3 regions of the Bacillus sp. GW821-FHT01G09 genome follow, and region 3 is predicted to be linked to each of the others. Evidence: riboswitches for the same ligand, from Rfam matches in the RefSeq annotation. Region 3 holds a riboswitch; each other region holds the start of a gene.

What was found. Region 3 has a riboswitch for S-adenosylmethionine ahead of AC07VD_RS13525 (2-hydroxyacid dehydrogenase). Riboswitches for the same ligand answer to the same signal wherever they lie in the genome.
Region 1: another riboswitch for S-adenosylmethionine. It lies ahead of mtnK (S-methyl-5-thioribose kinase); the one in region 3 lies ahead of AC07VD_RS13525 (2-hydroxyacid dehydrogenase).
Region 2: another riboswitch for S-adenosylmethionine. It lies ahead of metE (5-methyltetrahydropteroyltriglutamate--homocysteine S-methyltransferase); the one in region 3 lies ahead of AC07VD_RS13525 (2-hydroxyacid dehydrogenase).

What each region holds. Positions count from the first base shown of each region.
Region 1 is NZ_JBWKWL010000002.1:471,420-479,264, reverse strand. It holds gene mtnE (methionine-glutamine aminotransferase) at 1-1,036, opposite strand, end outside; gene AC07VD_RS07940 (carbon-nitrogen family hydrolase) at 1,131-1,910, shown strand; SAM riboswitch class I at 1,994-2,150, shown strand; gene mtnK (S-methyl-5-thioribose kinase) at 2,243-3,436, shown strand; gene mtnA (S-methyl-5-thioribose-1-phosphate isomerase) at 3,444-4,505, shown strand; gene AC07VD_RS07925 (hypothetical protein) at 4,539-4,664, opposite strand; gene ogt (methylated-DNA--protein-cysteine methyltransferase) at 4,754-5,251, opposite strand; gene kinE (sporulation two-component system sensor histidine kinase KinE) at 5,248-7,464, opposite strand; gene AC07VD_RS07910 (acyltransferase family protein) at 7,717-7,845, shown strand, end outside.
Region 2 is NZ_JBWKWL010000002.1:432,038-439,882, reverse strand. It holds gene rsbRB (RsbT co-antagonist RsbRB) at 1-101, opposite strand, end outside; gene isp (serine protease Isp) at 324-1,283, shown strand; SAM riboswitch class I at 1,416-1,571, shown strand; gene metE (5-methyltetrahydropteroyltriglutamate--homocysteine S-methyltransferase) at 1,699-3,987, shown strand; gene guaD (guanine deaminase) at 4,160-4,630, shown strand; gene ohrB (organic hydroperoxide resistance protein OhrB) at 4,961-5,371, opposite strand; gene ohrR (organic hydroperoxide resistance transcriptional regulator OhrR) at 5,513-5,956, shown strand; gene AC07VD_RS07710 (organic hydroperoxide resistance protein) at 5,987-6,412, opposite strand; gene proA (glutamate-5-semialdehyde dehydrogenase) at 6,538-7,785, opposite strand; gene proB (glutamate 5-kinase) at 7,797-7,845, opposite strand, start outside.
Region 3 is NZ_JBWKWL010000004.1:29,869-37,713, forward strand. It holds gene AC07VD_RS13515 (MFS transporter) at 97-1,341, opposite strand; gene AC07VD_RS13520 (FGGY-family carbohydrate kinase) at 1,438-2,901, opposite strand; gene AC07VD_RS13525 (2-hydroxyacid dehydrogenase) at 2,919-3,941, opposite strand; SAM riboswitch class I at 4,038-4,129, opposite strand; gene AC07VD_RS13530 (molybdopterin oxidoreductase family protein) at 4,277-6,319, shown strand; gene AC07VD_RS13535 (hypothetical protein) at 6,386-6,679, shown strand; gene AC07VD_RS13540 (UPF0715 family protein) at 7,090-7,494, opposite strand; partial or broken gene AC07VD_RS13545 (hypothetical protein) at 7,562-7,687, opposite strand; gene AC07VD_RS13550 (hypothetical protein) at 7,756-7,845, shown strand, end outside.

The DNA.
Region 1 (7,845 bases), on a different contig from region 3:
TTTCCAGCAAAAGATCTGAGAACTGCTCAGAAGTATAGCCTTCAGGCACAGGCAGCCATGCAAAAAAAGAACCTGCGGGAGCTGTTACATCCCAGCCGATTTCCCGGCATGCCGTGATCCAAGCGTTTCTCCTGCTCTCATATCTGGCATTTTGCTCTGCCACACACGTCTGATCGGCTAACAGTGCCTCTGCTGCAGCCTCTTGAGTCGCTCTGAAAAGACTGACAAACATATGGTCTTGATAAAGATTGATCGCTTCAATGACCGAAGCGTTTCCGACGGCAAAGCCAACCCGCCATCCTGCCATATTATACGTTTTTGACAGCGTGTAAATTTCAATTCCGATATCCTTCGCACCTTCAGTCTGCAAAAAGCTTAAAGGCTTGCAGCCGTCAAATCCTACAGCGCCGTAAGCAAAATCGTGAACGACGCAGATTCCGTTTTCAGCCGCAAAACGCACGGTATCTTCAAAGAACTCGGAAGTAGCAACAGCTCCGGTCGGATTATTCGGATAATTCAAATACATCAATTTCGCCTGTTCCCTTACTTCAGCGGTTATGCTGCTGTAATCAGGGAGAAACGCCCTGTCCTTTACGAGCGGCATCATTTCCATCTTTGCTTTTGCAAGTGTGACACCCGACCAGTAATCAGGATAACCCGGATCGGGAACTAAAATCGTATCACCGGGATTCAACAAGCATTGCGGGAGCTCGACAAGACCGGCTTTTCCGCCGAATAATACAGCGACTTCGGTTTCCGGATCCAGATCAATGCCGTACTCTCTTTTGTAAAATGCAGCAGCCGCTGACTTCAGACGGTATGAGCCGCGAAAAGACGAATATTTATGATTCTCAGGATCAGCAACAGCTCGTTTCATCTCCTCGACAATATGTTCAGGAGTCGGCTGATCTGGATTTCCCTGTCCTAGATTGATAACGTCATGTCCTTCTGCGAGCTTTCGGTTCACTTTCTGCACCAGAGAAGCGAAGAATTGTTTAGGCAATTCCTTCAATACATGAGACTGTTCAAATTTCATCTATTCTCACCTTCTAAAAAAATCTTGAAATGATAGTCCATCATCATATATGGTTAAATGAAAAAAGTAAAGAAAAATTTGGGGTGTTAAAAAGATGAAATGGACGATATCTTGTCTTCAATTTGATATTTCATACGGAAAACCTTCGGAAAATATAAAAAAGGCTGAATTTTTCATCGGAATAGAAAGCAAACATGCTGATGTTCTTGTTCTGCCTGAATTATGGACGACCGGATATGATCTGGCCAATCTTGATGAACTCGCTGACGAAGACGGCCGCTCCGCTCAGAGCTGGCTGAAGAAAACGGCAAAAAAACATGGTGTTCATATTGTCGCCGGATCGGTCGCTGTCAGGAAGAATTCTGATGTTTATAATACAATGTACATCGCGGATAAGGAAGGGCAAATCATTAAAGAGTACAGAAAAGCCCATCTTTTTCAGCTGATGGATGAGCATCTGTATTTATCAGCCGGTTCCGAAGACGGATACTTTGAGCTTGACGGCGTCAAAAGCTCAGGATTGATCTGTTACGATATCCGTTTTCCGGAATGGATCAGAAAACATACGACAAAAGGCGCCAACGTGCTGTTTATTTCTGCGGAATGGCCTCTTCCCCGCCTTGATCATTGGAAAAGCCTGCTTATTGCGCGGGCCATTGAAAACCAATGCTTTGTCGCAGCCTGCAATTGTACCGGTTCAAATCCGGATAATGAATTTGCAGGACATAGCCTGATTATTGATCCATGGGGGCGTGTACTTGCTGAAGGCAGCCGGGAAGAAGGCATAGTCCGAGCGGAAATCGACCTTCAAGAAAGCGCAGAAGTTCGGGAGAGCATTCCTGTTTTCGATGATATCAGAAAAGATTTATATTAAAAAATATATTGACAACTAACTAAATTACCTGTTACCATGTTCATCAACTGATAAATTAGAATTGTCAAACAAGTGAATATATTCTCTTATCGAGAGTTGGGCGAGGGATTTGGCCTTTTGACCCCAACAGCAACCGACCGTAATTCCATTGTGAAATGGGGCGCATCTTTTTCGCGCCGAGACGCTGGTCTCTTAAGGCACGGTGCTAATTCCATTCAGATCTGATCTGAGAGATAAGAGAGGCGGACATAGATGTTAAGCCTCCTTCTCTCTGAGAAGGAGGCTTTTTTACGGCCACATATTAAGTGATTACATAATTGGAGGTTATGATGATGGGAGTCACAAAAACACCTTTATACGAAACATTAAATGAAAGCTCCGCTGTGGCGTTGGCGGTGAAGCTTGGCCTATTTCCAAGCAAAAGCACGCTGACATGCCAAGAGATCGGAGACGGCAACTTAAATTACGTTTTTCATATTTATGATCAAGAACATGACAGAGCATTGATCATTAAACAGGCGGTTCCGTATGCAAAAGTGGTGGGAGAAAGCTGGCCGCTGACAATCGACCGTGCAAGAATCGAAAGCAGCGCTCTCATCCGTCAGAGCGAGCATGTGCCTCACCTGGTTCCAAGAGTTTTTTATTCTGATACGGAAATGGCGGTTACCGTCATGGAGGATCTCTCTCACCTCAAGATCGCAAGAAAAGGACTCATTGAGGGTGAAAACTATCCTCATCTGTCGCAGCACATCGGTGAATTTTTAGGAAAAACACTTTTCTACTCATCAGATTACGCGCTTGAACCTAAGGTGAAAAAACAGCTTGTTAAACAGTTTACAAATCCAGAGCTATGCGACATTACGGAAAGACTTGTTTTTACAGATCCTTTCTTCGACCATGACACAAATGATTTTGAAGAAGAGCTTCGTCCTTTTGTCGAAAAGCTTTGGAATAATGACAGCGTTAAAATCGAAGCCGCTAAGCTGAAAAAGTCATTTTTAACGTCTGCAGAAACGTTGATTCATGGTGATTTGCATACAGGAAGCATTTTCGCAAGTGAGCACGAAACAAAGGTGATTGATCCTGAGTTTGCTTTTTACGGACCGATCGGCTTTGATGTAGGGCAATTTATCGCCAACTTATTTTTGAACGCACTCAGCCGTGACGGGGCTGACAGAGAGCCGTTATATGAACATGTCAACCAGGTCTGGGAAACGTTTGAAGAGACGTTTAGTGAAGCCTGGCAGAAGGACAGTCTGGATGTTTACGCCAACATCGACGGTTACCTCACTGATACGCTCAGCCATATTTTTGAAGAAGCAATCGGATTTGCGGGCTGTGAGCTGATACGACGCACGATCGGCCTTGCCCATGTAGCTGACCTGGATACGATCGTGCCGTTTGATAAACGAATCGGCAGAAAACGCCTGGCGCTCGAAACCGGCACAGCCTTTATCGAAAAACGTTCGGAATTCAAAACGATAACAGATGTTATTGAATTATTTAAGTTACTTGTAAAGGAATGATCCATTCATGACCCATTCATTTGCTGTTCCACGTTCTGTTGAATGGAAAGAAACAGCTATTACCATTTTAAATCAGCAAAAGCTTCCTGATGAGACGGAATATTTGGAGCTGACGACGAAAGAGGATGTATTTGATGCGATTGTCACGCTCAAAGTAAGGGGCGCTCCGGCGATCGGCATTACGGCTGCCTTTGGACTGGCGCTTGCTGCCAAAAACATTGAAACAGATAATGTCACGGAATTCCGCCGCAGACTGGAAGACATCAAACAATATTTAAACAGCTCACGGCCTACCGCCATTAATTTGTCATGGGCGCTTGAGAGACTGAGTCATTCGGTCGAAAACGCGATTTCCGTAAATGAAGCAAAAACAAACCTTGTCCATGAAGCCATTCAGATTCAGGTCGAGGATGAGGAAACGTGCCGGTTGATCGGCCAAAACGCCCTGCAGCTTTTCAAAAAAGGCGACAGGATCATGACAATCTGCAATGCCGGCTCAATCGCGACAAGCCGCTATGGAACGGCGCTAGCTCCGTTTTACTTGGCCAAACAAAAAGATTTGGGATTACACATTTATGCCTGTGAAACAAGGCCTGTCCTGCAAGGTTCACGCCTTACTGCTTGGGAGCTGATGCAGGGGGGCATTGATGTCACTCTGATCACAGACAGCATGGCTGCCCATACGATGAAGGAAAAACAAATTTCCGCTGTTATCGTCGGAGCCGACCGAATTGCAAAGAACGGTGATACGGCAAATAAAATCGGCACATACGGTCTTGCTATTTTAGCAAACGCCTTTGATATTCCGTTTTTTGTCGCCGCACCTTTATCTACATTTGATACAAAGGTCAAATGCGGCGCTGATATCCCGATAGAGGAACGGGATCCCGAGGAAGTCAGGCAGATTTCCGGAGTTCGGACCGCTCCATCCAATGTGCCTGTCTTTAATCCCGCTTTCGACATTACACCTCATGATCTCATTTCAGGAATCATCACAGAAAAAGGGATTATGACCGGAAACTATGAAGAAGAGATTGAACAGCTGTTTAGAGGAGAAAAGGTGCATTAAAAAACCGCTGGACTTTGCTCATTTGGAGCCGAGTCAGCGGTTTTTTTGTTTCTTTTTGTTAACATTGATGATTTCATCTTTTTGAGCGCTTGATAAGATATGCAGTTTCACAAACAGTTCGGCAAAAACGGCAAGTTTCTCAGAGCGGCTCGGCTTCAATTGCTTTGTCCTCCTTTTTCATCAGACCAACTTTTTTAACTTAATAAAATGATATGTCGGCCGTGAAAAAAGGGAACGTGCCATATGTTTTATTTTTCTTTATAGGAGATTCGCTCGATGTTTAGCAAAAATGCTTTGATCTCCGTTTTGGTTCCGGCGTATCCTGTTAACGCACTGTTTTTGCCGATCACTCTGTGGCACGGGACAAAAATCGGCAGGTCGTTACGTTTATTAGCCTGTCCGACAGCGCGCACCGCTTTCGGACTGCCGACCGCAGCGGCAATATCCGCATAGCTTCGGGATTCGCCATATGGAATCCTCTCCAGCGCCTGCCACACTTTTTGCTGAAAAGGAGTGCCCTTTTGGCTGAGCGGCAGGGAGAATGTCTTCCTTTCGCCTGCGAAATATTCTTGAAGCTGTTGTTTCGCTTCTGCAAGATTAGGTGTTTCCTTGTGCTCAGTATTCTGAACCGTTTCTTTCCAATCCACCCAATCTTCCTGACTGAGAAATAGACGAGTGATCCGGTCCTCCTCTTCGGCAATGATAAGTTCACCGAGCGGCGTTTCGGCTGTCGTATAGTAGTTCATTCATCATTCCTTCTTTCTTCAGCATTCTGTCTGACAGGAAGCGTAATATGGAAAACGGTGCCCTTCCCTTCTTCACTTTCTACCATAATCTCGCCTTGATGTTCTTCAATAATTTTATAGCTTACCATAAGCCCAAGTCCAGTTCCCCGTTCCTTTGTCGTATAAAATGGTTCACCAAGGCGCTTTAATTTATCTTCTGTCATTCCGATTCCCTCGTCTTTTAAGGAGATAAGAACATGATCTTGATCCAATGCCCTTATCGTTACAAAAATATTTCCGCCGTCAGGCATCACTTCGATGGCGTTTTTTAATATATTGATAAAAACCTGTTTCAGCTGATTCGGTTCACAGTAAATCGGGGGAATGTCGTCAATTAAATCAAGTTGCATTTGTACATTGCTGAGATTGGCTTGCGCATTTAGAAGGTCTATCGTGTCCCTCATAATTTGGGTAACATGTTTTTCCTCATACATAATGGCCTGGGGCTTAGCTAAAATCAAGAATTCGGTGATGATGGATTCGATGCGCTTTAGTTCTGAGGTGATCACGTTGAAGTAAAGGGCGTAGTCTCCCTCGACACTCCCTTTCAGAAGCTGAATGAAGCCTTTAAGAGCAGTCATCGGATTTCTGATTTCATGAGCAATGCCGGCTGCAAGTTCGCCGACAACATGAAGGGTATCTGATTTGCGCAGGCGTTCCTCCAATTCTTTTCGCTCTGTTACGTCTTTAAAGATAGCCAAGTTCATATTTTGAATAATATTCCGTTTAAATGAGAATTCGAGTTTTCTGTTATCACCGCTGCTCAGCAAAAATGGAATTTCGTTGTCCATTTCATCAAAATTAATCTGCCTTGCCGGTGATGCCAGATTTTCTATTTCATAAGCAGAAATAATGTCTAACAGGCTGTGCTGTTTTATCTCTTCATGTGACAGGCCCAAAATATGGCTTGCTAATGGGTTGGCGTCGATGATCCTGTATTGATTGTCGAACAATACATTGCCGTCCATTGAGCCGTTGAACACTTTTCTGAATTTCAGCTCGCTTTCCCGAAGCTCCTTTTCCATCCGCTTTCTATCGCTTACATTTCTTAAGATCGTCAAATGCTGATTTTCAAGGATTGTCCGTTTTGAAGTAAATTCAAGCTCTTTGAATTGCCCGTTCCCCATTTGAAACAGCAGCTCTTCTCTGATCTCTCCGTATTTTGCGTATTTCCTTTTCGTTATGCTGTATTTCTGCTGCGAGTCAACGAGAAAATCACACAGCTTTCTTTTCAACAGCAAATTCATCGGCAGCTCAAAAATTTTACAGGCTGATTGATTCGCTTTTACGATTCTTCCGTCATTCGACCAGATGATGATGGCGTCCATTGCATTTTCAAAGATTTCTCTGAAGCGCTCCTCACTTTTAAAGAGCTGCAGCTCCATAGACCGCTTCTCTGTGATATCCCTCATAATGGACATATAAAAACCGCTGATGATGTTTGATGTAATCGTGAATTCAAATAGTTTTTGAACTCCTGAACGAAGCTTGACAGGCAGCTCCCCCTTCGCTTTTCCCTTGCGGTTGAGCGCCTTCCAGATATTGTCGAAATCTTTTCGTGAGCCGCTGTCTATGAACTCATACAAAGATAAATGAGACAGCTCATTATGATTGATTTCAAAGCTTTTACAAAAGGACAAATTGGCATCAATAAAACCGCCATCTTTATCAAACAGGACGATTCCGTCAACTGCTCTGTCAAACAAGTCCTTAAAAAGCTGTTCATTCATAGAGAATTCCCGCTCCAGAATCTTCTTAGAAGATATGTCCCTCATGACAACAAAAAAGAAATCCTCACCAATGCCTCTTTTGGCCAGAAACTCTATGTATTTTGTTGCCCCGCAATCAAGCCTGATCGGAACCTCCTTCCACAGAAAGCCTTTTTTAAAAAACTTCTTTACGGAAAGATTCAGTTCATCCTTTGGGATGGAAAACAAAAAATCCAAAACAGAACGCTTTTTCAAATCTTCCGAGTCAACTTGAAGCATCCTTTCTGTTGCTTCATTTGCCTGAACAATCCGCATTTCGTTATCACAAATAAAAATAGCATCGAGCGTATTGTTGACAATCACTTGATGCTGATTCAATTCCTTTTTCAGTCGCGCGTTTTCTTCTTTGAGGCGATTCAGTTCCTCTCGCAGCTCCGAGTTTGTCTGGACACCAAGAGTTTCCATGCATGTACACTCCTTCTTCAAAACCTATCCCTCAATATTTCTACAAAATGCGGGAACTTCCTTCATTTGCCCTATAAATTTCAGAAAATTTCAGCGCCATTACATTACGAAGACATTTTCTACGATCCTTACCGTCACTTTACATCGACCTAACAATCAGCATTTTTTTAGATTCCTTTTTCATCTTTTATTTTAAAATATGTACCAGCAGGGAATAATCTCTTAGTGACTGATGAAAGAGAAGGTGATGCTATGAGTAAATCGCGGGACAGTTATTTCGATAACGCAAAATTTTTATTGATATTCCTTGTTGTATTCGGTCATATCCTTCGTTCCTTTATTAATGATAATCATTTTATGCTCTACCTCTACAAGTTCATT
Region 2 (7,845 bases), on a different contig from region 3:
AGCGAATTCGGATCACTTTCCTCCATCGTTTCAATCCATTCCTCGGCCATTTGTTCCACATGCTCTGAAAAAAATGCATATAATTTTTCATTCAGTTTCATGACACTGCTCCTTTCCCCAACACTATTATAACTTGACTTACAGTTGAATCCCAGTCATACACGCCGAAGCCATCCAATATTTTGAAGATTACTAATTCTTTGGTGTGTATCCTATTTTTTCAAAATGCTTCAAATGGCTCTGTCCGAGCGCTTGCTTTTTTCATATAATATGAGGCAACACCCTTGAATCCACTTGAAAGCATAAAAAAGGAGGGCTTTTTTATGAATGGTGAAATCCGCTTGATCCCGTATGTGACGAATGAGAAGATCATGGATGTAAACGAGCTTCCTGAGGGCATTAAAGTGATTAAGGCGCCAGAAATGTGGGCAAAAGGGGTAAAAGGCAAAAATATTAAAGTTGCTGTATTAGACACGGGCTGCGACACAAGCCACCCTGATTTAAAAAATCAAATCATCGGCGGAAAGAACTTCACGGATGACGACGGCGGCAAGGAAGATGCGATTTCCGACTACAACGGACACGGCACACACGTCGCCGGAACGATTGCAGCTAATGATTCAAACGGAGGCATTGCCGGAGTCGCGCCTGAGGCAAGCCTATTGATTGTGAAGGTTCTTGGCGGCGAGAACGGCAGCGGACAATACGAATGGATAATCAACGGCATCAACTACGCGGTGGAACAGAAAGTCGACATCATCTCAATGTCCCTTGGAGGGCCAAGCGATGTGCCAGAGCTGGAAGAAGCAGTGAAAAACGCAGTCAAAAACGGAGTGCTTGTCGTTTGTGCAGCGGGAAATGAGGGTGACGGCGACGAACGCACAGAAGAGCTTTCCTACCCCGCAGCTTATAACGAAGTCATTGCAGTTGGATCTGTTTCAGTAGCGCGAGAATTATCAGAATTTTCTAACGCGAATAAAGAGATTGACCTTGTGGCTCCAGGAGAAAACATCTTATCTACCCTTCCCAACAAGAAGTACGGTAAGCTGACCGGCACTTCAATGGCTGCCCCTCATGTCAGCGGTGCGCTTGCTTTAATCAAAAGCTATGAAGAAGAATCATTTCAAAGAAAGCTTTCTGAATCTGAGGTTTTCGCACAGCTAATCCGCAGGACACTTCCTCTTGATATTGCAAAAACGCTGGCAGGCAATGGATTCCTGTATTTAACAGCTCCTGATGAGCTCGCAGAAAAAGCAGAGCAATCACATTTGTTGACCCTATAAGATTATTTTTCTTATATAATATACACCACATCATATAAATAAAAATTTCAAATTCTATGTTGACAATGAATTTGAATTACTGTTAAGATTACCAACAAATGATTCAACTTTTCAAAAAATTAATAACATTTTCTCTTATCGAGAGTTGGGCGAGGGATTGGCCTTTTGACCCCAACAGCAACCGACCGTAATACCATTGTGAAATGGGGCGCACTGCTTTTCGCGCCGAGACTGATGTCTCATAAGGCACGGTGCTAATTCCATCAGATTGAATCTGAGAGATGAGAGAGGCAGTGTTTTACGCAGAAAAGCCTCTTTCTCTCATGGGAAAGAGGCTTTTTGTTGTGAGAAAACCTCTTAGCAGCCTGTATCCGCGGGTTAACGAGAGTGTTTTACATATAAAGGAGGAGAAACAATGACAACCATCAAAACATCGAATTTAGGATTTCCGAGAATCGGACTGAACCGGGAATGGAAAAAAGCACTTGAAGCGTATTGGAAAGGCAGTACTGATAAAGATACGTTTTTGAAGCAAATCGACGAACTATTTTTATCCGCAGTAAAAACACAAATTGACCAGCAGATTGATGTTGTGCCTGTTTCTGATTTCACACAGTATGACCATGTACTCGACACAGCAGTCAGCTTCAACTGGATCCCGAAACGTTTCAGACATTTGACTGACGCTACCGATACATACTTCGCTATCGCCCGCGGAATCAAAGACGCCGTATCTAGTGAAATGACAAAATGGTTTAATACAAATTACCATTACATCGTTCCGGAATATGACGAGAGCATTGAGTTCCGTCTGACAAGAAACAAACAACTCGAAGATTATCGCCGGATCAAACAGGAATACGGTGTGGAAACAAAGCCTGTGATTGTCGGCCCTTATACGTTCGTTACGCTTGCTAAAGGCTATGAACCGTCTGAAGCAAAAGCGATCCAAAAACGCCTTGTGCCATTATATGTACAGCTTTTGAAAGAGCTTGAAGAAGAAGGCGTAAAATGGGTTCAAATCGATGAGCCGGCGCTCGTTACCGCCTCTAGTGAAGATGTCCGCGGCGCAAAAGAATTATTTGAAAGCATTACAAGTGAGCTTTCATCCTTGAATGTGCTTTTGCAGACGTATTTTGATTCTGTTGATGCTTATGAAGAGCTGATCTCTTACCCGGTTCAGGGAATTGGCCTTGATTTCGTTCACGACAAAGGCAGAAACCTGGAACAGCTTAAAACACATGGCTTTCCGACAGACAAAGTGCTGGCAGCCGGCGTTATCGACGGACGCAACATTTGGAAAGCGGACCTTGAAGAGCGTCTCGATGCCGTTCTTGATATTCTCAGCATTGCAAAAGTTGATGAACTGTGGATTCAGCCTTCCAGCAGCCTGCTGCATGTTCCAGTAGCGAAACACCCTGATGAGCATTTGGAAAAAGACCTATTGAACGGATTATCCTACGCAAAAGAAAAGCTGGCCGAGCTGACAGCTTTGAAAGAAGGCTTAGTATCAGGAAAAGCGGCGATCAGCGAAGAGATTCAGCAGGCTAAGGCTGATATCCAGGCGCTTAAACAGTTTGCAACAGGCGCCAATTCCGAACAAAAGAAAGAGCTTGAGCAATTAACCGATAAAGACTTCAAGCGCCCGATTCCGTTTGAAGAACGTTTAGCCCTGCAAAATGAATCTCTCGGCCTTCCGCTTTTGCCGACGACAACGATCGGAAGCTTCCCGCAGTCTGCTGAAGTGCGGAGCGCACGCCAAAAATGGCGGAAAGCTGAGTGGTCCGATGAACAGTATCAAAACTTTATCAATGCGGAAACAAAAAGATGGATTGATATTCAGGAAGAATTGGAGCTTGATGTCCTTGTTCACGGCGAATTTGAACGGACAGACATGGTCGAATACTTCGGTGAAAAGCTGGCCGGTTTCGCCTTCACTAAATATGCCTGGGTTCAATCATACGGCTCACGCTGTGTCCGCCCGCCAGTCATTTACGGAGATGTTGAATTTATTGAACCGATGACAGTGAAAGACACAGTCTACGCACAGTCATTGACTTCCAAGCATGTGAAAGGAATGCTGACGGGCCCGGTTACAATCTTAAACTGGTCTTTCCCTCGAAACGACATCTCGAGGAAAGAAATCGCCTTCCAAATCGGGCTTGCCCTTCGCAAAGAAGTTAAAGCGCTTGAAGACGCAGGCATTCAAATCATTCAAGTTGATGAACCAGCGCTGCGCGAAGGCCTTCCATTGAAAACCCGCGATTGGGATGAGTATTTGACTTGGGCGGCAGAAGCATTCAGATTAACCACTTCTTCCGTGAAAAACGAGACACAGATTCATACACATATGTGCTACAGCAACTTCGAAGATATCGTTGATACAATCAATGATCTTGATGCCGATGTGATTACAATCGAACATAGCAGAAGCCACGGAGGATTTTTAGATTACTTAAAAAACCACCCGTATTTGAAAGGGCTTGGCCTTGGTGTATATGACATTCACAGCCCTCGTGTGCCGTCAACTGAAGAAATGTACAATATTATCGTTGATGCGCTTGCCGTCTGTCCGACTGACCGCTTCTGGGTAAATCCGGACTGCGGATTGAAAACAAGACAGCAGGAAGAAACGGTTGCAGCATTGAAAAACATGGTTGAAGCCGCAAAACAGGCAAGAGCACAGCAGACACAGCTAGTATAATTTGAAAAAACCATCTGCATTTGGCAGATGGTTTTTTTCTATAATACAGCCACAATCGGTTTCTTATTTAGCAAATCCCCCAAATACTTTATTTATTTTGCACTTTTTTAAGAATGTTCTTTGCATTCTTTTCGGCTATACTAATAACACTCTATTGACAGGAGGGATTGGGATGAATCATGAAACGTTCTTAAAACGGGCTGTCACTCTCGCATGTGAAGGAGTGAATGCAGGAATCGGCGGGCCTTTTGGAGCCGTTATCGTGAAAGACGGAGCCATTATTGCAGAGGGACAGAACAACGTCACAACAAGCAATGATCCGACTGCCCACGCGGAAGTCACAGCTATTCGGAAAGCCTGTAAGGTGCTAGGAGCATACCAGCTTGATGACTGCATTTTGTATACGAGCTGTGAACCATGCCCAATGTGCTTGGGCGCCATCTACTGGGCCCGGCCTAAAGCCGTTTTCTATGCAGCTGAGCACACAGACGCTGCCGAAGCCGGGTTTGATGATTCATTCATTTATAAAGAAATTGATAAACCTGCTGAAGAAAGAACGATCCCCTTTTATCAAGTGACACTAACAGAGCATTTATCCCCTTTTCAAGCATGGCGGAACTTCGCCAATAAGAAAGAATATTAAAAGGATCAGGCATGCGCGGCCTGGTCCTTGTTATTTCTCCAAGTAGCGCTATGCCCTGTGCAAATACAAAACAGCCATCATGCGCGCCGGAATTCAGCTTGGCAGACACCGAGCCAGCCGCCCCCTTCATCTGTAACTTTTGCAGGCTTTAAACGCTGTGATCGCTTCTCTGACGTTTTATCAATTTCTGTGCCCACTCCTACCCCGTTCCGCGTCAATTCATAATGGATATAAGTCTGAATCCATTTATAAGAAATGTTTCAGACCTCGAAAAAATCACACCCGCTCCGACACCAAAAAACATCCTGAGAACCCTCAGGATGCCGGTCATTATTTTAATTCTAGTTTTACATCAACATTTCCTCTGGTTGCCTTTGAATAAGGACAGAATTCATGAGCGGCGTTGACAAGCTCTTGTGCCTTTTCCCGATCTAAATCTTTCGTGTTCACAACAAGTGTGACACCGATTTTAAACCCGCCGTCGCTCTCATCCTTCATGAGGCTGACCTGCCCTTCAATCTCCGAATCAATTTCGATATTCTGCTCTTTGGCTACGTGTTCGAGCGCGCCGCCAAAGCATGCAGCATACCCTGCCGCAAAGAGCTGTTCCGGATTTGTGCCGGTTTGTCCTTCTTTTTTGGCATTTGGCATGACAATATCAAAATCAAGAACACCATCATCTGATGTAATATGTCCTGCCCGTCCGCCTCGCGCGGTTACTTTTGCTGTAAATAATGCCATATTTTCCAACCCCCTTATTTGTATCTAGTTGTTATATTTCCCTTTCTGATCTTTTTAAACATGCTATGTTTGCCGAGAATAGGAAAAGTGAAGTTTTTCAGATACAATAGAATCGAATGACAAAAAGAGTTGGTGAACAAAATGGAAAATCAATTTGATCATATGAAATTGGAGAATCAGCTTTGTTTTTTGCTATATGCGAGTTCGCGGGAAATGACAAAGCAATACAAGCCTCTGCTTGATAAGCTGAATATAACATACCCTCAATATTTGGCTTTGCTTTTGTTATGGGAACATGAAACGCTTACTGTCAAAAAAATGGGCGAACAGCTGTATTTAGATTCAGGGACGCTCACTCCGATGCTTAAACGAATGGAACAACAGGGTTTGATTACGAGAAAAAGATCTGAAGAGGATGAGCGATCCGTGTTGATCAGCCTGACAGAGGACGGAGCGTTATTAAAAGAAAAAGCGGTTGACATTCCAGAGACAATTCTGGGGCTCTCAAAGCAGTCTGGGGAGGATCTCAAACAGTTAAAATCCGCTCTATATACATTGCTGGAAACACTTCATCAAAAAAATTGAGGATGCCTTGTACAGGCATCCTCTTTTTATTTATTCAGCAACTTCAAGTGTCACATCAATATTTCCGGAGGTTGCTTTTGAATACGGGCAGACGCCGTGCGCTTTTTTCACAAGCGCCTCCAATTCTGATGCACTGACTCCTTCTCCTTTTACTTGCAGCGTCACACCAAGCTTGTAGCCCTGGTCCGCTTCATCCTTTAACAGGCTTACATTCGCTGTAACCTCTGTCTCTACTTTTACTCGTTCTGTTCTTGCGACAAGCTGCAGGGCGCTGTCAAAGCAAGCTGCATAACCTGCTGCAAACAGCTGCTCTGGATTTGTCGCTTTTTCTAATTTCTTGGCTCTCGGTGTCCCCGGCATTGCGACATCAAGCTCAAGAACGCGGTCTGATGAAATGACCTTTCCTTCTCTTCCTCCTACCGCTGAAACAGTTGCTGTAAATAATGGCTGACTCATTTTTCATTCCCCCAATATATTTTATACAATTAAATTGTACACAATTAATTTTGGTATGTCAATTTTTCACGTATAAAAAAGCTTATCTCATTACGAGATAAGCTTTTTCATTGAACATTGCCCCGCTATTCACGGATTTGCCCAGTTCCTTTAATGATGTATTTTGTAGAAGTCAGTGCAGGAAGCCCCATCGGTCCTCTTGCATGAAGCTTTTGCGTGCTGATGCCGATTTCGGCTCCGTAGCCGAATTCAAAGCCGTCGGTAAAGCGGGTTGACGCGTTATGATAGACAGCGGCAGCATCGACAGCCGTTTGAAAATATGCCGCGTTTTTGTCATTTTCAGTTAAAATCGCTTCAGAATGATTGGTGCCGTATTGTTGGATATGCTTTACAGCTTCTCGGACGTTTTCAACCGTCTTTACGCTGAGGACAGGCGCTAAAAATTCGGTTTCCCAATCTTCTTTTGATGCTTGTTTGCTTGAAGGATGAAGTTCACATACCAATTCATCACCGCGAATTTCAACTCCCGCGTTTTCCAGCTGGTCCAGCAATTCTTTCCCGTGCTGTCTCGCCCAAGCCTTGTGAATCAGCAATGATTCAATCGCGTTGCATACAGAAGGGCGCTGCGTTTTGGCATTTACAACAACCTTTTCTGCCATTTGCGGTTTGGCTGTTTCGTCAATGAATATGTGGCAGTTTCCTGCTCCCGTTTCTAGTACAGGAACTGTTGATTCTCTCACAACGAGATCAATCAGTTTCTTGCCTCCGCGCGGAATCAATACGTCTAAACCATCATTTAACGTAAAGAGCTCTTTTGCTGTCTCTCTGCTCGTATCCTCAATCAGCTGCACAGCGTGAATCGGAAGCGCTGATTGCTCAAGTGCTCTGTGAATGACACTGACGAGCGCTTTGTTGCTATGGATGGCTGAGGAGCTTCCCCGCAGAACAACCGCGTTCCCTGTCTTCAGGCAAAGGGTAGCTGCATCAACTGTGACGTTTGGCCTCGCCTCATAAATCATTCCTACGACACCGAGCGGCACACGGATTTTTTCAATAAACAGGCCGTTTTCTTTTTCAATCGTTTCAAGAGAGTCGCCGACCGGGTCCGCTAAGTCGATTAAGAGCTCCACCGCGTCCGCGATATCGCGTATCCGTTTCTCATCCAATGTGAGACGGTCAATGATGTCCGGTGTTAAACCATTCTCTTTTCCGTTCTCAATGTCTTTTGCATTCTCCGCCAAGAGAAAATCAAGTTCTTTGCGAAGTCCGTTTGCAATGAGGCTGAGCGCCTCATCCTTCTCGGCTGTTGTTTTCATGATCATTTCGGCTGCTGCTTCTTTCGCCAGCTTCGCTTTTACAGAAACTTCACTCATTTTTCCGCCTCCTAGTCGTTTACATTGACCCAGTCATTCCTATGAATAACCTCAAACGTT
Region 3 (7,845 bases):
CGTCCAGATCAATCATTTTTGCGTCATTCCGTATCGGAAATCCTTACATTGCTGAACAAATGATAGAAAGCGCCCCGGAAAATGGGCGCTTTCTAATTAAGATGCATATTGAGGAGATGATTCCTCCTTAACTGCTTTTTCCTCAGGTATATGAATACATTTCGTCAAGACCGCACTTGCAAGGTAAAGGACCGCAAAGATCCAGACGACGCCTTGCGCGCCGACGAGACCGATGAACAGCCAAGCGAGTGCAGGGCCGACAAACGCTGATAAACCTGCAGCCAAATTCAATACAGACATGGCTGCCCCTTTATCTTTTCCTGCCACCGTCGGCACAATTGCACCAATCGGCACATAGCCTGCCAGCAAACCGCCCCAAATAAAGCCGATCACGCTGACAACCGCTAAGCTTCCGCCGGAGAAAACAGGTGCGTAGTATAATAAGAGGGTGAAAATGCCGCAGCCGACTCCGCCGAACCAAATAACAGTATTTTTCCAGCCGAATTTATCGCCGACAATACCAAAGATAAGGTTAAACACAATGTTCCCCAGAAAAATCGTTCCCCAAATTTGCAGCCACACATTGGTTGAAATTCCATGCTGGGCCATGTGCATCGGCAAAAAGACTGGAAAACCATATGTACCAATGCTGTTGATGATTCTGATGATTCCGCCTGTAAGCACGCGCGGATTTGTAAATAAAATCGTAACCCCTTTTAAAAGCTCCTCGGCTGTTTCTGATCTTTTTCTTTTCTTCTTTTCAAAACGGTCTTTATTGATAAACAATGCAAAGAATGCACCGAGACATACCCAGAAAATAGAGCTCCAAAGCGTATTCAAATAACCGAACGCTTTGATCGCGTAGCTTGAGTACCAAGCGCCGAACACAAACATGCCGAGGCAATATGCTATCCAAAACCAGCCGACAGCAGTGCTCAGTTTGCTTTGCGGTGTTCTGTAAATGACCCATGTCAAGAAAGAATAAGCGAAAAGCGGGTAACCTAACCCTTTTACGAAGTAAGTCACATACATCACAGGCAGGTTCAGCTGTTCAAATCCAAATACGATAAAAGCAGCTGTACCGATCACATAAAACAACAGCCCCATAAACATCGTTCGTTTTGCGCCAAATGCTTCGAGACATACACCCGAAAACCAGGAAGCTATGGCAAGCGCAATTCCGTATATACTAAAAATAGAAGCGGACTGCTGAACGGTGAGCCCGTTTTCGATCAAAAAAGGACTGAGCCAGCCTTGTTCAAGGCCATCTCCCATCATAAACAAAACAACCCCTAAAAATCCCCAGGCAAGCCGCTTCGGTATTCCTATTTTATCCAACATATCTGTCTCCTCCTTAGATGCTTATATCCATTACCGTATTACCTTATTAAAGTTGAAAATTAAATGATTCCTCAAAACAGCAAAAATGCTGCCGCCTTAAATCAATACTTTGCTTTCTGAACCTGAAAAAAAGCGCTGTGTTTGCTTCCATTTCTCATATAAAGCCAATTCTGTCTGACAGTCCTTCGGTTCAATCACCCGGACATTTGCTGACATCTCCTCCGTTAATTGAAAGGTTTCATTGCAAATGACTGCAGCACCAACGACAGATGCCTGATGATATCCCTCTTGGACATAGACCTTTTTTTGAAGAAGATCCGCGATATATTGAGTGAGCGCTTTGCTTTGGAATCCCCCTCCGCACACCCAAACATAGTCACGTTCAAACGGAGTAACCTCTGTTAAAATGTCAAAGTTCCATTTGATTGAAAATGCGATTTCTTCTAGCGCTGCACGTACAAAATGTGCCCTCTTTAAATGTGCTGACAGCGGGGCATCAAAAAGAAAACCGCCTCTCGTTAATGCATTCTTTTCAGCCGATAAATAAGAGCCGAGAGCCGCTACACATGCATGGTCTTCTTTTGCAAGTGCAGAAATCTCCTCCTCCATTACTTCGTACGTTTCATTCGGATAAAAAATCTGTTTTAATTTTTGATAATTCAAGCCGGTAATTCCCGGATTCGTTTCCACAAGCCAATGCCCTTGATCTGTATGACAGTTCAGCCAGGCTTTATGTTTTGTGTCGCCATGATCCGCAGTAATTTTGGTTATTGGCGTTGTTGTCCCTGATACAATGACAATGTCCTCAAGTCCAGCTCCGGTGCTTTTGACAGCCAGCTGTGTATCCCCGCCCCCTGCTATAACCTTAGCATTTATTGAAAGGCCTAATTCGGATGCATATTCATTTGCTATCGTTCCAATTGCTGTTCCCGCTCTTACAAGAGGCGGAAGGATAGATGGAGAAAAGCCGAAAATGTCGCACATCTCTTCTGACCAAGTGTTTTGCTTCACATCAAATAGCAGAGTTTCTGTTGCCTGTGATGGTTCATATGTTAATATTCCGCTCAGTTGGTACGTCACCCAATCACTGATGCTTGTAAAGCTTGCAGTCTTTTCCCATAAAGAGGGCTGGCGCTGTTTTAATCCATAAAGCTTGAGCGCAGAAAAAAGTGCAGTTGGCAGGCGGCCTGTGCGGCTGTATATCTCTTCCCGATCGGGAATGCCCGCCTCCCACTCTCGGCCGCGATTATCGATGTTCGGCAGCCCGAGAAAAGGATTGCCGTTTTGATCAATCAAAACAATCCCCTGTCTTTGGCTCGTCGATGTCAAACCAATGATGTCAATATCACACGAACGGGATAGCGCACGTTTTGCCAAATTCATCACCTGCTTCCACAGCACCTGAGGAGAAAAATAACGGCTGTCCGGGTAAAGCGTCTCTGTGGAATACTCGATGTCCTCCCGTTCAACTGTTAGAACACTGCCAGTTACACTCACGACCGCTACCCTCGCATTGCCTGTGCCAATATCAAAAACGAGATAGCCTTTTTGTTTTTTCATTCTCTTAGCCTCCTTTCTTATACCCCTGTTTTCAGTTCGTCCTTGTTATATATTGTCGGAATATTAAGAGTTTTTTCACCCTTCCACTTTTTGAGGGCTTTATTCAGTATCGTCACGTGATGATCCTCCACTTCAAATGTTGCTCCAGCGAGATGCGGTGTTGCCAGAACATTAGGCAATGAAATCAATTCATAATCTGATTCCTCTGGAGGTTCATGATAAAAAACGTCTAATATCGCACCTCTGATTTTATGTTCTTTTAATACAGATAAAAGATCTTCACGGTTTACAACAACTGCTCTTGAAGTATTGACGAAAATCGCACTCTGTTTCATCAGATCAAAATACTTCCGATCAATAAGTCCAAGTGTTTCCTCAGTACGAGGCAGATGGACAGAAACGATATCACTGTCTGAAAACACCGTTTTAAGAGATACTTTTTCATACAGCGGATGATCGTCTTGAATGTATGGATCGTAATACTTTATTTTACAGTCAAACGCAGTCAGCAGTTTTGCAATCCTTTGGCCAACCGCCCCGAACCCAATCATGCCAACCGTTTTTCCTGATAATTCATTTCCTTTAAATTTGACATAAGCCTGTAGGTAATCCCTGTCCCACTTTCCATCCTTCAGCCATTGATTCGAGACGCTGGTATGGCGGAGAAAGGTAATCACATTTCCAATAAACATTTCAGCAACGGCTTGTGCATTCCGCCCTGGTGTATAAAAAACAGGTATGCCTCTTTTTGAAGCAGCTGCCACATCCACATTGGAGGGCATTCCCCTGCAAACACCGACAAATGAAAGTTCGGGAACAGAAGCAAATACGCTGTCTGTTACCTGATCAAGCTCAGTAATCAAGCCTGTCGCATTTGTTGCTTTTAGCAGCTGAATGAGTTCATCTTCCCGATATGCCCGGCCTTGTTCCTTCCAAGATTGATAAGCAACTGAGCCAAACAAGTTTTCAAGCTCTTTTCGTCCTTCTTCGTTGTACGGTGCTGTAACCAAAACCGTCATGGTGCAAAACATCCTTTTCATCGTATTTTTTCATAAAAAAAATCTCTTTCCGCAGATGGAAAGAGATTCATATATAGGCGCGCTCTGTTACAGGCAGACGCCGGTATAAACCTTGCTTTCCTATCTTTCAAGCTGACGCTTGCTGGAATTGGCACAATAATGTTGCCGAGGTTTCATAGGGCCAGTCCCTCCACCTCTCTGGATAGAAAATGTTGAGTATGTAATTTTCAGAATAAAGAATACGTTTATCATAAAGAAGTCTCAGATTGATGTCAATCTCTTTTTTCAGAATTGACGTTATGATCCGAAATGTTATAATTCTTACAAAATATCTAACTAGAGAGAGGAACTGGGCCATGAAATCTTTTGCCACACAACAAAACGGCATTTTCAAATCCGTTTGCTCGCTGGACTGCCCGGATCAGTGCGGATTGTTAATACATAAAAAAGACGGGAAAATCGTAAAAGTGCAAGGAGACCCTGATCATCCTGTCACAGCCGGAAACATATGCAACAAAGTCCGGAATATGACGGAGCGCATATATGATGAAAAGCGGCTGACTACACCGCTCAAACGAACAGGTGCTAAAGGCCAAGCGATATTTGAACCGATTTCTTGGGAAGAGGCAATCGATACGATCACCTCCCGCTGGAAACAGCTGATTGATGAAGAGGGAGCTGAAAGCATACTTCCTTACAGCTTTTACGGAAATATGGGGAAATTGACAGCTGAAGGAATGGACCGCCGCTTTTTTTACCGCATGGGGTCAAGCCAGCTTGAACGGACGATTTGCAGCAAAGCGGGATCTGAAGGCTATAAATATACAATGGGCATAAGCGCGGGAATCGATCCTGAGGAAACCGTTCATACAAAACTATTTATTTTTTGGGGAATCAACGCGGTCAGCACAAATATGCACCAAATTACGATCGCCCAAAAAGCGCGAAAACAAGGTGCCAAAATTGTCGTGATCGATGTGCATAAAAATCAAACAGGACGTCTCGCAGATTGGTTTATTCCGATAAAGCCGGGAACCGACAGTGCACTTGCTCTTGGCATCATGCACATTTTATTTAAAGAAAATATGCATGATGAAGCATTTCTGTCCGAGTACACGGTTGGCTATGAAGACCTCCGTGAACACGTGAAACAATATGATCCTAAAAAGGTATCGACGATCACCGGTGTCAGTACCGAAGATATTTACCGACTGGCAAAAATGTACGGGGAAACCTCCCCTTCTTTTATCAGAATCGGAAACGGACCCCAGCATCACGATAACGGCGGGATGATTGTAAGGACGATTGCCTGTCTTCCGGCGATCACCGGCCAATGGCTGCACACAGGGGGCGGCGCAATTAAGCATAACAGCGGAATTTTAGAATATAACACAAATGCCTTGCAGCGGCCCGACTTATTGAAAGGGCGCACCCCGAGGTCGTTTAATATGAATCAGCTTGGCAAGGTGCTTTTGGAAACAGACCCGCCGATTCGCTCTCTATTTATTTACGGAACGAACCCTGCCGTCGTCGCACCCGAAGCAAACAAAGTCAGACAGGGCTTGCTGCGGGAAGACTTGTTTACTGTGGTTCATGATTTGTTTTTAACGGAAACGGCTGCATATGCGGACATTGTACTGCCTGCAACATCCGCTTTTGAAAATACTGATTTTTACACCTCCTACTGGCACCATTACATTCAGCTTCAGCAGCCGGTGATTGAGAGATATGGGGAAAGCAAGTCTAACACTGAGGTTTTCCGATTACTGGCTGAAACCATGGGATTCACAGATCAGGAGCTTAAAGATTCAGATGAAGAATTAATCCGCCAGGCGCTTGACCATCCAGATAATCCGCATTTGGCAGAGATTGATTACGATGCACTTGCTAAGCATTCATTTATGAAAGCGAAACGCGAAAAGCCGCTGTTTCCGGGCGAACTTCCAACGCCAAGCGGAAAAATAGAATTATATTCAGAAAAAATGAAACAAGACGGCTTCCCTGCTTTACCGACATATACACCTCTTGTAACCGATAATGAACATCCGTTTATGTATGTTCCGGGGCCAAACCATAATTTCTTAAACTCAACATTTTCCAATAATGAAAAACACATCAAGCTTGAAAAGACGCCAAAGCTCTTTATCAACACAAAAGATGCTGAAGAACACGGAATCGTTGATGGGGCACCTGTACGAATTTGGAACAGCCGGGGAGAATGCCAGCTGACCGCTGCAGTTGGAGAACAAGTGCTGCCAGGTGTCGTTGTCAGCCAAGGATTATGGGCGGATGAACAAGGAAAAAAACAGCTTGTAAACGCGCTAACCCCAGACCGATTGTCCGATATGGGCGGCGGCGCCACCTTTTTTTCAGGCCGTGTACAGATTGAAAAGGTTTGAAAAATAATGAAACCCGGAGTATGCCAAGCCCGTATAACATAACATTGACATAATGGAGGCATACACATGGACGTTTTTTTAGGAATTGGTATTGCTTTGGCAGGATATTTTATCGGTGAAGGCTTAAAGCAGATGAACCATACAAAAGGTAGTGAACAAAATGATATCTTGCTTATAAAAGAACGGGATATTTACTTTTACATCGGACTTTTTTTAGGAATAACAACGACTGAAGCAAAACAGTTAGCTGGAGACATGGCAGACCTGCCTTACATTGAAATAAACGGAAAAAAATATGTCCAGAAACATATGTTAAAAGATTGGACATTCACATTAGTTGAAAAACATCAGGGTGAATAAATAAATCTGAGGAGAGCGAGATTCATTGTCACGCTCTCCTCTGTTTAGCTGTATGGATTGACCGCCACCAAAACTTTGTTCTATAAGCGCTGATAAAACGATAAACCACCATCTATGTTCTTTCCTCAAACAGCTCGAGATGCCCGTTCCACAACAATAGTTTGTATATTCCATTGATGACGTGATGATCTTGATGAACGTATGTATCGTAAAACACTTAGAAAACCTATTCGGTTTGAATGTGTGCTCTCATTATGTCCCCATACTGCGCCTTTATCCGCGGAGAATTTTTTAAAAAAATATGAAACCTAAAGCTTTTAGATTCACGCAGCAATGTTAGTGTAATACCCTTTATTTTTATTGACCTCCATATATCTCCGATTGGTAAAACTACGTTAGCCTGATTTGCTTTATACGCCGGAAGCTGTTCGTTTATAAAGGATCAGAGAATCCCATAACCAGTAAATCACTGCAGCCGCAATACTTAACATATAATAAAAATACGATTGCAATGTCCATGCTATTGACGCAGGTTCATTGATAACAAAAAACAAGAAAGCTGCGATAAAAGCAACCACACTGTAAATCAATAGGTACATGACATTGAATGTTCTCGCTTTTTTCTGCAACTTCATTTGGAGCGGAACAGCAAAAAGGCCATACACCACAAAACCGTATAATAAAGCAATTGCTGCCGTAAACAATGCAATTATCATATCGCCATACATAACAAAAGAATAAAATCCTAAAAACAAACCAAATGTAAGGCTGGATAGCCCTAATGTCATTAAATAATATGATGCAATTTTTTTCATTTTTTCACCCCCTTGTTTGATTTATTCACAGTGCTGTAAGTATAAATTCACAACCTTTGTATTTCTTTTATCGAGATGTCTTCCCCAACAATGCGATGATAAAAAGTTTCAAAAATACGACTTTTTATTAAATAATACGCTGGCATGAAAACGCCTCTCCTGATTGGCGAAAGCGCGAATGAAAAAAGTGAATGAATACCTGATCAACAGACAAAATAAGAGGAGTTGATATTCAACACTTTTCGTAAAGGAGTGAAACCAATGAGTAAAAAGGGAATTCAAAATTCAAGTATTGAACAAATGAGAAATGACCATGAGACTGAAACAGCTTTTAAAGCAGATGATCCCAAA